2 regions of the Bacillus sp. PK5-006 genome follow, and region 1 is predicted to be linked to the other one. Evidence: riboswitches for the same ligand, from Rfam matches in the RefSeq annotation. Region 1 holds a riboswitch; the other holds the start of a gene.

Evidence for each region. Region 1 has a riboswitch for glycine ahead of M1D84_RS00495 (amino acid permease). Riboswitches for the same ligand answer to the same signal wherever they lie in the genome.
Region 2: another riboswitch for glycine. It lies ahead of gcvT (glycine cleavage system aminomethyltransferase GcvT); the one in region 1 lies ahead of M1D84_RS00495 (amino acid permease).

What each region holds. Positions count from the first base shown of each region.
Region 1 covers NZ_CP096414.1:98,507-105,467, forward strand. The annotation lists gene M1D84_RS00485 (MFS transporter) at 1-272, opposite strand, end outside; gene M1D84_RS00490 (LacI family DNA-binding transcriptional regulator) at 718-1,737, opposite strand; glycine riboswitch at 2,002-2,081, shown strand; gene M1D84_RS00495 (amino acid permease) at 2,246-3,592, shown strand; gene M1D84_RS00500 (DUF3169 family protein) at 3,640-4,320, opposite strand; gene M1D84_RS00505 (helix-turn-helix transcriptional regulator) at 4,317-4,523, opposite strand; gene M1D84_RS00510 (NUDIX hydrolase) at 4,694-5,317, shown strand; gene M1D84_RS00515 (DUF4188 domain-containing protein) at 5,329-5,811, opposite strand; gene M1D84_RS00520 (PadR family transcriptional regulator) at 5,816-6,367, opposite strand; gene M1D84_RS00525 (hypothetical protein) at 6,548-6,961, shown strand, end outside.
Region 2 covers NZ_CP096414.1:1,467,492-1,474,452, reverse strand. The annotation lists gene M1D84_RS07640 (lipoate--protein ligase family protein) at 1-32, opposite strand, end outside; gene M1D84_RS07635 (rhodanese-like domain-containing protein) at 252-632, shown strand; gene gcvPB (aminomethyl-transferring glycine dehydrogenase subunit GcvPB) at 677-2,137, opposite strand; gene gcvPA (aminomethyl-transferring glycine dehydrogenase subunit GcvPA) at 2,130-3,476, opposite strand; gene gcvT (glycine cleavage system aminomethyltransferase GcvT) at 3,493-4,590, opposite strand; glycine riboswitch at 4,694-4,788, opposite strand; glycine riboswitch at 4,792-4,898, opposite strand; gene M1D84_RS07615 (DEAD/DEAH box helicase) at 5,152-6,822, shown strand; gene M1D84_RS07610 (YqhG family protein) at 6,837-6,961, shown strand, end outside.

The DNA.
Region 1 (6,961 bases):
GTTGGAATACCGATTAAGAATAATAAGTAAAGAAAATTTCCTGTAATAATGACAGGCTTACGTCCCCAGCTGTCGGCTAACCGGCCTGAGAAAAAGAGCGCAATGAGTTTACCAATTCCGATCGCAGATACAAGCAAGCTGATTTTCGGAATATCTACATGGTAGCGTTCAGATAAGCTGTCCATGTTGGAAGCTACAATAATGTTGATCATGCCAAGCATGAAGTAATTTAAATACATGCCAAGTGACGATTTTATATAAGGATTTTTCATGTTCCCACTCCTATATTTGAAACCCCTTTAAGGTCAAATTCTTTGTATACCCTTTGTTATTGTTTCCTTCAAAATGAATAATATGAAGCCCATCACAACACCCCTTATGTGATTGATGAAAAAATAATGAATATTCATCTGTTCTTCAATCAAGTATATCGTTCTACTAAAATGCAAAAAATAATAACAGCCTTGGTTAGGAAGTGAAACTTCATGATTTGATCAGAATCATAAAAAATCACTTTTAACTGTTTTTTGATAGAAATAATAATATGACGAAATAGGTATAACGATATACTAAAAGAAGCAACGAGATAAATATACTCCTGCATTTTAAATGTGTCAAGTTTATGACTTTGTGATTTAAAAAAAGAAAAATGAAACAAAGAAATAGTTGACTTGATCAATAAAAAAAGAGAATTGCTGCACACAATTCTCTTTTTCATCATGATGGAGAGGTTTCTCTAATATGAAGTTGGGGCTTTAAAATCAATCGCTGCAGCTCTTCATCCTGTTCGTTCATTTTATGATATAAAAGGTTCGCTGCTTTTACCCCGATGGATCGGGGGAAGGAGGAAACAGTGGTGAGCGGCGGATGGTACATTTCCGCTTCAGGAACATTATCGAATCCAACGACATCGATATCTTCACCAGGCTGAATGCCCCGTGCTGACAGTGCTTGAATGACCCCAAATGCGACTAAGTCACTGAAACAAAAAATAGCAGTAGGGGGCTCAGGCTGATCCATCACTTGGGCGAGTGCTTCTTTCCCGCCTTCGCGAGTAGGTACTATATCAATAATAAGCGATTCATCAATCGTCACATTTTCTTCGTCATGAGCTCTTTTGAAACCTTTCATCCGCTCAATCCAAGTCGAAGAGGTCTTAATGCCGCCTAAAAAAGCGATTCGGCGATGTCCCTTTTGAAGAAGATGATGAACTGCCATCCAAGTACCTTGTTCATAATCAACACCGACATAATCACATTGCACGTCTGATAATTCACGATTTGCCAGTACTTTTGGGGTGCGAATTTGATTTAATTGTTTGACCGTTCGAGCAGAACTTTTCGAAGCTGGGTTTAAAATAATCCCGCCTACACGATGCTCTACCATAGTGGAAATGAGCCGCTCCTGTTTATCAACACTGTCAAAGGTTGTACCAAGTAAAACAGTATAGCCCAGTGATTCAAGTGTGGTCTGTACGCCAATTAAAAACTCCGAAATAAAGGTGTTAGAAATATCCGTCACAATCACACCAACGATATTTGAGCTTTTTGACCGCATGTTAGCAGCAACGCGGTCGTATACGTATCCTAAGTCCTCCATGGATTGCAGTACTTTGTTTCGAGTGGCTTCAGAGATTCTAGGATTATTTCGAACAACGAGTGATGCCGTTGAAGTCGAGACACCGGCATGCTTGGCGACTTCCTGTAATGTAACACGCTGTTTGTTCATTTTTTTCATTTATCTTCACCAACTTCCATGGATTGCTTAACTTTGTTCATGATCAAGAGGAATTTCTCCATCAAACGAGCCGAACATCTTTTGATTTATTATACATGAATCAGGGGGGATTGATGAAGTGAAGACATATGCGTACCGCCGTAAATCATAAAAGATTACCATTGACAGCTTTCTGAATGAGGCGTAAAATATGAAATTATTCAGAAATAGCAACATTTTAATTAAATAACGAAGGCTATGAATGCTGTGGGTCACACTATAGCAGGAGCAGCTTCTGGAGAGACCGCATGTGTGTGCGGCGCCGAAGGGTTCACAATCTCAGGCAAAAGGACAGAAGAGTACGAAATATTGTATTTGTGGTGCATGGATGATGCCGTGTATGACTTTTCTCTATTTTGCTATTCTTTTATGACCGTGAGATTGGAGCGCATCCAATCTCTTTTTTTATGGACTTTTTTAAAGGGTTCATTATTTCAGTATAAGATCGTGTCGTAGGAGGGTGTTAGCATTGGCACAACAAGAATTAAAACGAGATTTATCAAACCGTCATGTGCAATTGATTGCCATTGGCGGAACCATTGGAACAGGGTTGTTTTTAGGATCTGGAAAAGCTATTCAATTGGCAGGTCCTTCAATCATTTTTGCTTATTTAATTGTCGGGATGGCTATCTTTTTTGTCATGAGGGCACTCGGAGAATTGCTTTTATCGAAGGCGGGCTATCAGTCATTAACCGATATTGCGGAGGACTATCTCGGCCCGTGGGCATCCTTTGTAACAGGGTGGACGTATTGGTTTTGCTGGATTATGACAGCGATGGCGGATGTCATTGCGGTCGGGGTGTACGTACAGTATTGGTTTGACATCCCGCAGTGGATTCCTGCCATCATTTGTTTGTTGATTTTACTAGGGTTGAATTTGTTAACGGTAAAGCTTTTCGGAGAAATGGAATTTTGGTTTGCACTCATTAAAGTAATTACGATTCTATTATTGATCGGGGTTGGAATGGTTCTTTTAATCATTGGTTTTCAAACAGATGCTGGACCGGTGACAGTAACGAATTTATGGTCTCATGGCGGGTTATTCCCGAATGGTGTCACAGGTTTCTTATTGTCATTCCAGATGGTGATTTTTGCGTATGTGGGAGTTGAACTGGTCGGTGTGTCCGCAGCAGAAACAGCCAATCCGCAAAAAAACATCCCTTCTGCGATTAATAAGATTCCATTAAGAATCCTATTTTTCTATGTGGGTGCGATCTTTGTTTTATTATGTATCAACCCATGGACTGAGCTCAGTGCATCAGAAAGTCCTTTTGTGAAAACCTTTGGACTCATTGGGATACCAGTAGCAGCAGGGCTCATCAACTTTGTCGTCCTGACATCTGCGGCATCAGCTTGTAATAGCGGCATGTTCTCGACGAGCCGCATTCTGTATAATCTCAGTCATCAAAAGCAGGGGCCAGCTTCCTTTGGACGTTTGAACAAGAATGCTGTCCCAAGTAATGCCCTGTTTGTTTCGACGATTGTGGTATCGGTTGGAGCTCTTTTAAGCAAGCTGATTCCCGAACAAGCCTTTGGTATTGTGACAACGATCAGTGCCATTTGTTTCATTTGGGTATGGAGTATTATTTTAATTTGTCATTTGAAATATAAAAAAACAAAGCCTGAACTGCATGCAGCATCTACCTTTAAAGCACCGTTCACCCCTTTTGTGAATATATGTGTTTTGGTTCTCTTCGCTGCGATTCTAGTGATCATGCTGTTTGCAGATGCAACACGCCCCGCGCTCTTATTAACGCCGGTCTGGTTTTGTTTCTTACTATTGATCTATGCACGAAAGAAACGTTGCGCGTCATAATGAACGGAAAAAGCACAGCCTTTGCATGAGGCTGTGCTTTTGTTCATTTAACGATTTCTAATCTTTAGCACATAATTTGCATTCAAAATGATCAAAACAACCCCAATGACCATGATTGAGAACAGCTGAGAGTGATTGGCTCCAAGGGAATACACAATCAAAATAAACATGGCGCTGGTCAATAGGATATTCATCATTTGATACGTATGAAACAGTCCGCCAAGCATCACATGCTTTTCGCCTTCGTCCGAAATGGCGAGCAGCTTTTTACTGTAGTCTTTGTCAGATAGACTTGGCAGGTTCCGATTAGGGTAGACAAGCTTTAGAACAGATATCGATATATATGAACTGATAACGGTGACGATAAATAAAGCAGCATTGACGAGAATCAGCCAGAGTGGCTGCTCGGTGACGATCGCGATACCGATGGCAACAATGGAAAAAATGGTACTTACAGTATTGGCTAAAGTCAAATCAGTAAAGGTCCGATATTGTTTTGCTTCCAGTTCATCCTCCTCATCTCCAGAAACCGAAAGAGATACCCTTTTTTTCATACGTGAAATCCCTGAAAAACAATAAATAATCAATAAAATCGTCAATCCACTGATGACAAGAGTCGCTTCAAATGCAACATCAAGAAGTGTCATCTCAAATTCAGCTGCCAGCAGACAGTAAGCGCCGAGAAAGCCAAGGAGAGCACCTAAGAGCATTTTGTATACAGTTTTCATGAGAGTTCATCCTCCTCGAATAGAAAAATACGTTCAATGGGTTCCTGAAAAATTCGTGAAAGCTTAACCGCGAGCAAGAGAGACGGCATTAACTCATCTCGTTCCATTAAGCTGATGGTCTGACGAGAGACCTTTGCACGCTTTGCCAGCTCAGTTTGGTTTAAACCATCACGCGCACGAAGCTCTTTTAACCGATTTTTCATTCTGTCACCTCAATTTTGCTTGAAATCTTTCCTTGATTGTAAAGCATTATATTCATTTTGACAAGTAAAGTTGTCAAAATGATAAAAATAATTGTCAGAAGGATCATCTTTATTCAAAAGGAGAACCATGATACGCTAAAGGAAAGAGAAACAGAAAACAGGTGATGTCCGTGTTCATTGATCAATTAAAAAATGACTTACATCAATCACAGCCGTTGTTCATTGGAGAAGAGACAGCGTTCAAAGCAGCAGTCCTTATCCCTTTGGTGCAAGTAAATGGAGAATGGCATATATTATTTGAGGTACGATCGCTCACCATGAGAAAACAGCCGGGGGATATTAGCTTTCCTGGGGGCAAGCTTGACGGCAGCGAAACTGCACAGGAAGCTGCACTGCGAGAAACACATGAAGAGCTTGGCATTCCGCCAGAATCGGTCGAGATCCTTGGACAGCTTAGTCCTTATATCGCTTCTCCATCCTTCGTGGTATACCCATATGTTGGTATCATTGATAAGCAAAAAGTGAAACACTCCTTTAATCAAGAAGAAGTAGAGGAGACTTTTACCGTGCCTCTATCATGGCTCAGCCAATATGAGCCATACTTACATCATGTATCCGTTCAGCCAACACCAGGCGAGGACTTCCCTTATGAAAAAATCATGAATGGTGAAAAATACAGCTGGGGAAGCCGTTCGATTGAGGAATGGTTTTATGATTACGAAAACTACACCATATGGGGATTAACAGCCCGCATATTAAAGCATTTTGTGACCGTTGCAAAAAGAAATTCCTAGAGAATCGCTCTCTAGGAATTTGTTGTATTCAGACGTTCCTTCGCTGTTTGTTGTCCTTTACTTATTGAAATAGGGGATTTCGCTTGGCCCAGTCCGTAGGAAGGCATGTTCACGTAGATGGATTCATACGACCCGGCTTGTATTTGGTACGTTTCATGATAAATTCCGACCGCGTCATTATTTCGTGCTCTTTGGTTAAATTCTTTCCAAGCAGCCAAATGCTTCTCCATCTTGGCATAGGCAAGGAGGTCATCGATTGACTTCCAATATTGAATCATCGCTGTCGTGCGTAATCCGAAGTAATTCTCTGTTCCAAGAAACCCAAGCTCTTCTTGATGGGTATACAGTTCCTTGATCATGCCAGGCATTGCCATGAACACGGGCAGCCATTGATGAATGGCCCAGCGTTTGTTGATTCTCATTCCGATAATGAACACAACAATCGAATCAGAATTGTCCGTTGTAAATCTGCCAGCACGTATGTCTTTTTTCATTCATTTACCCTTCCTTCTTCATCGAATGGAATGTATCCACGCACCAATCAATTCCTGCTTGAGCCACTCTTTTCCCATAATCTAAAGTAAACAGCCAATACTTCGCATCCGCTTCATCTGGATAAAGCTCTTGAATGTTTTGTTCAATTGACACATAAGTTTCATAACGAATACGGAGCTGCCGCTCATAATCCTGTAAAAGCACCAATTTTTTCTCAAACGAAAGATATTGACCGAAGAATAACTTTAATAACACCTCATTACGCTCTGTTGGTAATTGATCGAGCGGCTGCGCCAGCCACTCTCTTAACGTATTCAGTCCTTTTTCAGTCAAATGATATTCCCGCTTGTCTGAGCGGCCAGAAGTAGCAGCAGGTGAAACTTCCGCAAGGCCTTCCTCGACTATTAACTTTAAAGCTGGATAAATTTGTCCATAACTGATTTTCCAAAAATGATGCAGGCTTTTATCAATTAATTGCTTCACTTCGTACCCTGACTTACAATCAGTCGTTAAAATACCTAAAATCGCATACGTCGTATCATTGTATTTTTTCATATCAGCACACCTATCTAAAAGATATATCATTTAGATATATAATATGCGATATCCATTGGTGATACAAGAGGTTTTAGAAAAAATCCAATGAAGGAGGTGAAGAGATCGCTAGGAGATGCATCACAATATATTGATAGAAAAAATAAAAATCCGTCAGATCAATGATCAGAGGAGGTATGTATGAATAGATCAAAAATCTGGATCGTAGCAATTTTAGCGGTACTAGTCATCGTTGCTGTCAGCTGGATAGCATACCAAGCAAATGCAAAAAATAGTGTATTGAACAACTATTACGCCTTTGTATATAAGACAAAGGATCAAGTGAACTGGTTCAAGTTAACAGAGAGAAAAGGGAAAGTCACTGGTTATCTGAATGAAACCATTTTGGAGGAAAACCCAAAAAGACATTTTGATCCTAACCTATTTATCAACAAATATAAATTAACTGGTAAAACTGTTGAAAACGGTTACGAATTTCAAGTGAAGCAAGAGAAAGAGACGATCACATATAAAGTTCACCTTGATGAAAAAGATCTTTCTGTGAAAAAACAAGGTGAAAAGCAAAGCATCACCTATAAAGCAGTTGATCAAACA
Region 2 (6,961 bases), 1.4 Mb from region 1:
GAATCAATGAAACACCATTTCTCTTTTTGCATATAAAATCCCTTCTCTTTTACGTAGTCAATGTTAGATGATGGTGGTGACCACCGGTTTTCTCTCTTCATCAGTCTATCAAATAGGGACGGAATTGAAAATAATTCTTACCATTTATGATGACAAGTTTCTTATGCTTTACTATAATAGTATTTGTCTAAAACGTACCATCAGACAGGCTACTGTGCTGATGCTCAAGAAGGAGTCGAGTTGTATTGTCAATATTCAACTATATCGTCCTCGCACTTTGTGGACTTTTCGTTCTTTATTCCATCGGCAGCTACATTTATCAGCAGCGCATTATGAAAACGCTGACGGAAGAAGAATTTATTAAAGGTTACCGCAAAGCCCAGCTCATTGATGTGAGAGAGCCAAATGAGTTTGAAGGCGGACATATTTTAGGGGCAAGAAATATCCCCCTTTCCCAACTAAAGCAGCGCAAAAATGAAATACGTCCTGACAAGCCTGTTTATCTCTATTGTCAAAATAATTTTAGAAGCGGAAAAGCAGCCCAAACTTTACGTAAAAACGGCTGCCGTGAGATTTATAATTTAAAAGGCGGCTTTAAAAAATGGGGCGGCCGCATTAAAACGAAGAACTAACTAAAAAGACTCTGGGAGCATGATTCCCCCTGAGTCTTTTTTCTTTATTTTCTTTCAAAAACGAGAACTGGATTCCGTGCGGCCTTTGTTTCATCCATACGTTTCACGACCGTTGTATGCGGCGCTTCCTGCACCACTTCAGGATTCTCTTCTGCTTCTTTCGCAATTTGAATCATTGCTTCGATGAATGCATCAAGTGTTTCTTTTGATTCTGTTTCAGTCGGTTCAATCATAATACATTCCTCTACATTGAGCGGGAAGTAGATCGTTGGCGGATGGTAGCCGAAATCAAGTAATCGTTTGGCAATATCCAGTGTCCGCACACCTAATTTTTTCTGACGTTTACCTGATAGCACAAATTCATGCTTACAGTGACGATCAAACGGCAAATCATAATGAGCACTTAAGCGGCGCATCATATAGTTCGCATTTAACACGGCATTATCGGTTACAGCCTTTAAGCCGTCTGGCCCCATAGAGCGGATGTACGCATAAGCTCTGACGTTAATGCCAAAGTTGCCATAGAATGGCTTCACGCGCCCAATTGATTCTGGACGGTCATGATCAAAGTAAAAACGGCCTTCCTTCTTCACAAGCAACGGCTTTGGCAAATAAGGAATTAATTCCTTTTTAACGCCAACAGGACCTGAGCCAGGACCTCCGCCTCCGTGCGGGCCTGTAAAGGTTTTGTGAAGATTTAAGTGGACAACGTCAAATCCCATATCTCCTGGTCTTGCTCTGCTTAAAACAGCGTTCAAGTTGGCTCCGTCATAATAAAGCTTACCGCCCGCTCCGTGAACGATTTCAGCCATTTCTAAAATATTTTCTTCAAAGAGGCCTAGTGTATTCGGGTTTGTAAGCATTAAAGCAGCTGTTTCTTCATTAACAACGCGGCGTAAATCTTCTAAATCAACAAGCCCATTTTCGTCAGATGCGACGGTAATGGTTTCAAATCCAGCGACTGTCGCAGATGCCGGGTTCGTTCCATGGGCAGAATCAGGCACAATGACTTTTGTACGCTGATGATCTCCCCTTGCTTCATGATACGCACGGATCATCATGAGTCCCGTCCACTCGCCGTGTGCTCCTGCCGCAGGCTGTAATGTCACAGCGTCCATTCCCGTAATTTCTTCAAGATGTTCACCTAGATCGTATAGTAATTCTAATGCACCTTGCACAGTGTCTGCCTCTTGTAGCGGATGAACCTGCGAGAACCCCGCAAGGCGTGCAACCTTTTCATTAATCTTTGGATTATATTTCATCGTGCATGAGCCAAGAGGATAAAATCCGGAATCAACCCCATGATTGCGTCTTGATAATGCTGTATAATGACGCATAATATCAAGCTCAGATACTTCAGGAAGCTCAGCATCCTCATCACGGATGTACGTCTCATCAAATAAAGACGGGATCTCCTGTTCAGGTACATCTAAATCAGGCAGGCTGTACCCTATTCTTCCTTCTTTAGATAATTCAAAAATAAGCGGCTGATCTTGTTTATTCATGGCGATCCCCCAATTCCTTGATAAACGTATCAATTTCTTCTTTTGTTCTTAGCTCTGTCACGGCTACAAGCATGTGCTGCTGAAGCTCTGGGTAGTCTAGCCCCAAGTCGTAGCCGCCGATGATTCCTTTTTCAAGCAATCGTTTATTGGCTTCTTTCACAGGCTCCTGTAACTTGATCACAAATTCATTAAAATGAGCCCCTTCTACATCCGCCTGCAGTCCATATTTTTCTGCCTGCGTCTTGGCATAATGGGCTTTTTGCACGTTTTGATAGGCGATATCTTTTATGCCTGTTTTCCCTAGTGCCGTCATGGCAACAGAAGCAGCTAATGCATTTAATGCTTGGTTTGAGCAAATATTTGACGTCGCTTTATCTCTTCGAATGTGCTGCTCACGCGCTTGAAGGGTCAGAACAAATCCACGAACACCATTTTCATCTTCTGTCTGCCCGACTAAACGACCTGGCACTTTTCTCATCAACTTTTTCGTCACAGCAAAATATCCGCAGTGAGGTCCGCCAAATGCAGCCGGGATGCCGAACGGCTGCGCATCACCAACGACAATATCTGCCCCGAGTTTTCCAGGCGGCGTCAATAGTCCGAGTGCGAGGGGATTGCTAGAGACAATGAATAGGCTTTTTCCTTTATGTGCAATGGGTTCAATGTCTTTTAACGGCTCGACTACACCAAAAAAGTTTGGATATTGCACGAGAACTGCTGCTGTATCATCGCAGACCGCTTTTTCCAATGCAGCTAGATCTGTCTGCCCTTTTTTCGCAGGCACTTCAACAACTTCAATGTTTTGTCCTTTGGCGTATGTTTTCAGCACCGCTCTTGATTCAGGGTGAACCGTTTCAGAAACAACCACTTTTTTCTTCTTTGTGTGTCCCGCAGCGAGCATTGCCGCTTCAGCCAGTGCCGTCCCGCCATCATACATCGAGGAGTTGGCAAGATCCATACCAGTCAGCTCAGCAATCATTGTTTGAAATTCAAAGATCGCTTGCAATTCACCTTGCGAAATCTCCGGCTGATAAGGTGTATACGCTGTATAAAATTCAGAGCGTGAGATCACATGATCGACAATGACAGGCTGGTAATGATCATATACACCTGCACCAAGAAACGATGCATAGGAAACTGTATCCTTATTCTTTGCAGCTAGTCGGGATAATTCCCTGACAAGCGCTGTTTCAGATGCGGCTTCTTTGATGTTGTATGCTCCTTTGAATCTAACTTTCTCTGGGATATCTGAAAAAAGCTCATCAATCGACTGAACGCCGATGACATCCAGCATTTCTTTTTGATCTTGCTCTGTTTGCGGCAAATACCTGTGCTTCATCCTCTATTCCCCCTCGTTATTTGGCTCTTTTATAAAATGGTGTTGCGACGATTTTGGCTTTTAGACGTTTTTTGCGAACTTGTACTTCCACCTCTGATCCAAGCTCCGCCTCTGAGGTTTCGATCAAAGCAAGCCCGACATTTTTCTTTAATGTTGGGGATTGAGTGCCCGTTGTGACAATCCCAACCTGCTTTTCTCCTGAAAAGACTGGATAATCTGTACGCGGAATCCCTTTATCAATCATTTCAATGCCGACAAGCTTTCGCTTCAGTCCCTCTTCTTTTTGTTTTTTAAGTGCTGCTTTTCCGATAAAATCAGCTTCTTTATCCGTTTTGACAGCAAAACCAATTCCGCCTTCTAATGGAGAGATATCCTTTGTCAGCTCCTGGCCATAAAGCGGAAGTCTTGCTTCAAATCTTAAGGTGTCACGTGCACCGAGTCCGCATGGAATGAGTCCTTTCGGCTGCCCCGCTTCTAATAAAGCTGACCAAAGGTGGACCGCATCTTCTGACTGGCAGTAGATTTCAAAGCCATCTTCCCCTGTGTAGCCTGTTCTGGAAACGAGCACTTCTTTATTTGCGACCTCAGCTTTTGATAAAAACGTAAATGGCTTAAGCGATGTCACCTCTTCACCCGCCACCTCTTTGATGATGTCAGCTGCAAGAGGTCCTTGAAGCGCTAGCAAGGCGATTTGATCAGACATATTTTTGATCAATACATCATCCTTCTCTTGGTGCTTCAAAAGCCAATCCACGTCTTTATCGATATTTGATGCATTGATGACAAGCAAATAGTGATTCTTTTCTTTTTGGTAGACGAGCAGGTCATCTACCGTTCCGCCATCTTCATAACACATGGCTGTATATAGTGCCTTACCGTCTGTCAGCTTAGACACATCATTGGTTAATAACCTTTGTAAAAATGGAAGGGCATCTTGACCTTTGACGTCCACCTCACCCATGTGAGACACATCAAAAAGCCCTGCTTTTGTTCGAACAGCTTCATGTTCTTCTTTAATGGAAGAAAATTGGACAGGCAATTCCCAGCCCCCGAAGTCAATGGTTTTTGCGCCAAACGTTTCATACGCATGAAAAAGCGGTGTTCGTTTCAACATCAATCGTTTCCCCCTTTTTTCTCACAGTGCAAATGCAAGCTGAATTTTCAGAAAAAAATCACAGCAAAAAAGGACAGAGCGCTCCCTTTTATCAAAAAGAAGTCTCTGTCCTTGCACCTGAAAGTTTACAGCACAATATCATTGTGCGTTTTCCCCTTTGGTGGTTTGCTAAAACCCTTAAGCAAACACTCTCCAGAGTTGCGTCCGGTAAGAGTACTTTTGCCTGAGAGATTCACTGAATCATTCAGCTTGCTCCTTCGGCGCCTGCCAGTGCAAAATAACCGCCAAGTCTCTCCCCATACCATCATCCGCTCATATTTTTCACATTTATTGGACATACTATCAAAATGGGTGACTTATTTTCTAGATCACTTATCAACATCCTACCATTAGAAATGGATGAAGAGCAACAGAAAAATCATTAACATTTTTAAAATAACCCTTCGATATCGTTCGCTTTTATTCATATATCTAGTCTTTTAGAGACCTCCAAAAAAATGAAGCGTTTAAAAACAGAACAATTTTATCAGATCCTACTAGAAAGAAAGGCAGGCGACCACATTGAATATTCAAACGATTTTTGATCAGGAATGGGCAAATGAATTTCAGCAGCGGCTTTCAGCAGACGGCCCTTGGGCAAACTGGGATATGTATCGTTTAGCGACGCAGGTTCAAAAAGTCACAGCCATTGATTCATTCGAGGGACTGCAAGCTCCCGCGCACCTGCCTGCATTCACACCTTTAAAGCACCAGCTCGAAGTAGCCAGAAGAGTCGTAGAAGAAATGAATGGGAAAGCCATTCTAGCAGATGAAGTGGGACTTGGAAAAACCGTAGAAGCAGGACTCATTATCAAAGAATACATGATTCGTGGACTTGCCAAAAAGATTCTCATTCTCGTCCCCGCCTCCCTTGTGTCTCAGTGGGTACAGGAGCTGCGGACGAAATTTTATATTGATGCTGTTGAACAAAAAAAGAGCTATGTGTGGGAACAGTGTGACGTTGTCGTTTCCTCTATTGACACAGCCAAAAGACAGCCGCATCGAGACACGATTTTATCGATTGCCTACGATATGGTCATTATCGATGAAGCACACAAACTGAAAAACAATAAAACGAAAAACTATGAATTTGTGAGAAACCTGAATAAGAAGTTCTGCCTGCTGCTGACAGCCACACCTATTCAAAACCGGATCGGAGAAATATTTAATCTTGTTTCCCTTCTGAAGCCAGGCCACCTAGGAAATGAACATCAATTTAAAGATATCTTTGCCAAAAAGGACTTGCAGCTTGAAGACCATGACCGATTAAAACAGCTCGTCAATAAAGTGATGATTCGAAACCGAAGACAAGACACAGGCATCGAGTGGACAAAACGGCATGTCAAAACGATTTCCATTGATTTCTCTCCGACAGAACAAGCATTGTATGATGAAATCTGCAAGCTGAAAGAGAATCCGTCTTATACAAAGCATATGTTTTCCATTATGACCTTGGAACGAGAATGCTGTTCAAGCCGTGAAGCAGTTTATATGACGATTAAAAAAATGCAGGAAGAAGAAAAGCATATTCTCGGATCTTCTGCTATAACGCAAATCATGGAGAAAATCAATCAAGTGAAGCAAAACTCAAAGGCGCTTGAAGTGGTCAAACTCATTCAGCAATTAAATGAGAAGGTCATTATTTTCACCGAATACCGCGCCACACAAATTTATTTACAATGGTTTCTACAGCAAAATGGCATCAGCTCCGTGCCATTTCGGGGCGGCTTTAAGCGGGGCAAAAAAGATTGGATGAAAGATTTATTCAGAGAACGGGCGCAAGTGTTAATTGCGACAGAAGCTGGCGGCGAAGGGATCAACCTTCAGTTTTGTAACCAAATCATTAACTACGACCTCCCGTGGAACCCGATGCGTTTAGAACAGAGAATTGGACGTATCCACCGCCTTGGCCAAGAGCGAGATGTCCACATTTACAATATGGCAACGAGCGGAACAGTTGAAGAGCATATTTTAAAGCTTCTATATGAAAAAATTCAGCTGTTTGAAAACGTCATAGGCGATTTAGATGATATTTTAACAAGAATTGATATTAAAGATGTCGAAACAGAATTGCATCAAATCCTCTTCCAGCATGAACCAGGCGGAGACATGAAAAAGAAATTAACCCAGTTTGCTTCTTATTTAACTGAAGCACAAACACCACTTTTAGAAAAAAGACAGCAAGGCTCATAAAGGAGAGTTGATCAATGGAGCAGCATGACATTCACACCTTTCTTCTCCGTTTTTTCAAGGCGAATCAATGCAGCATATTAGAAGAAAGTGCAGGACATATGACCGTACAGCTGACAATTGAAATGGATAAATTGATTAT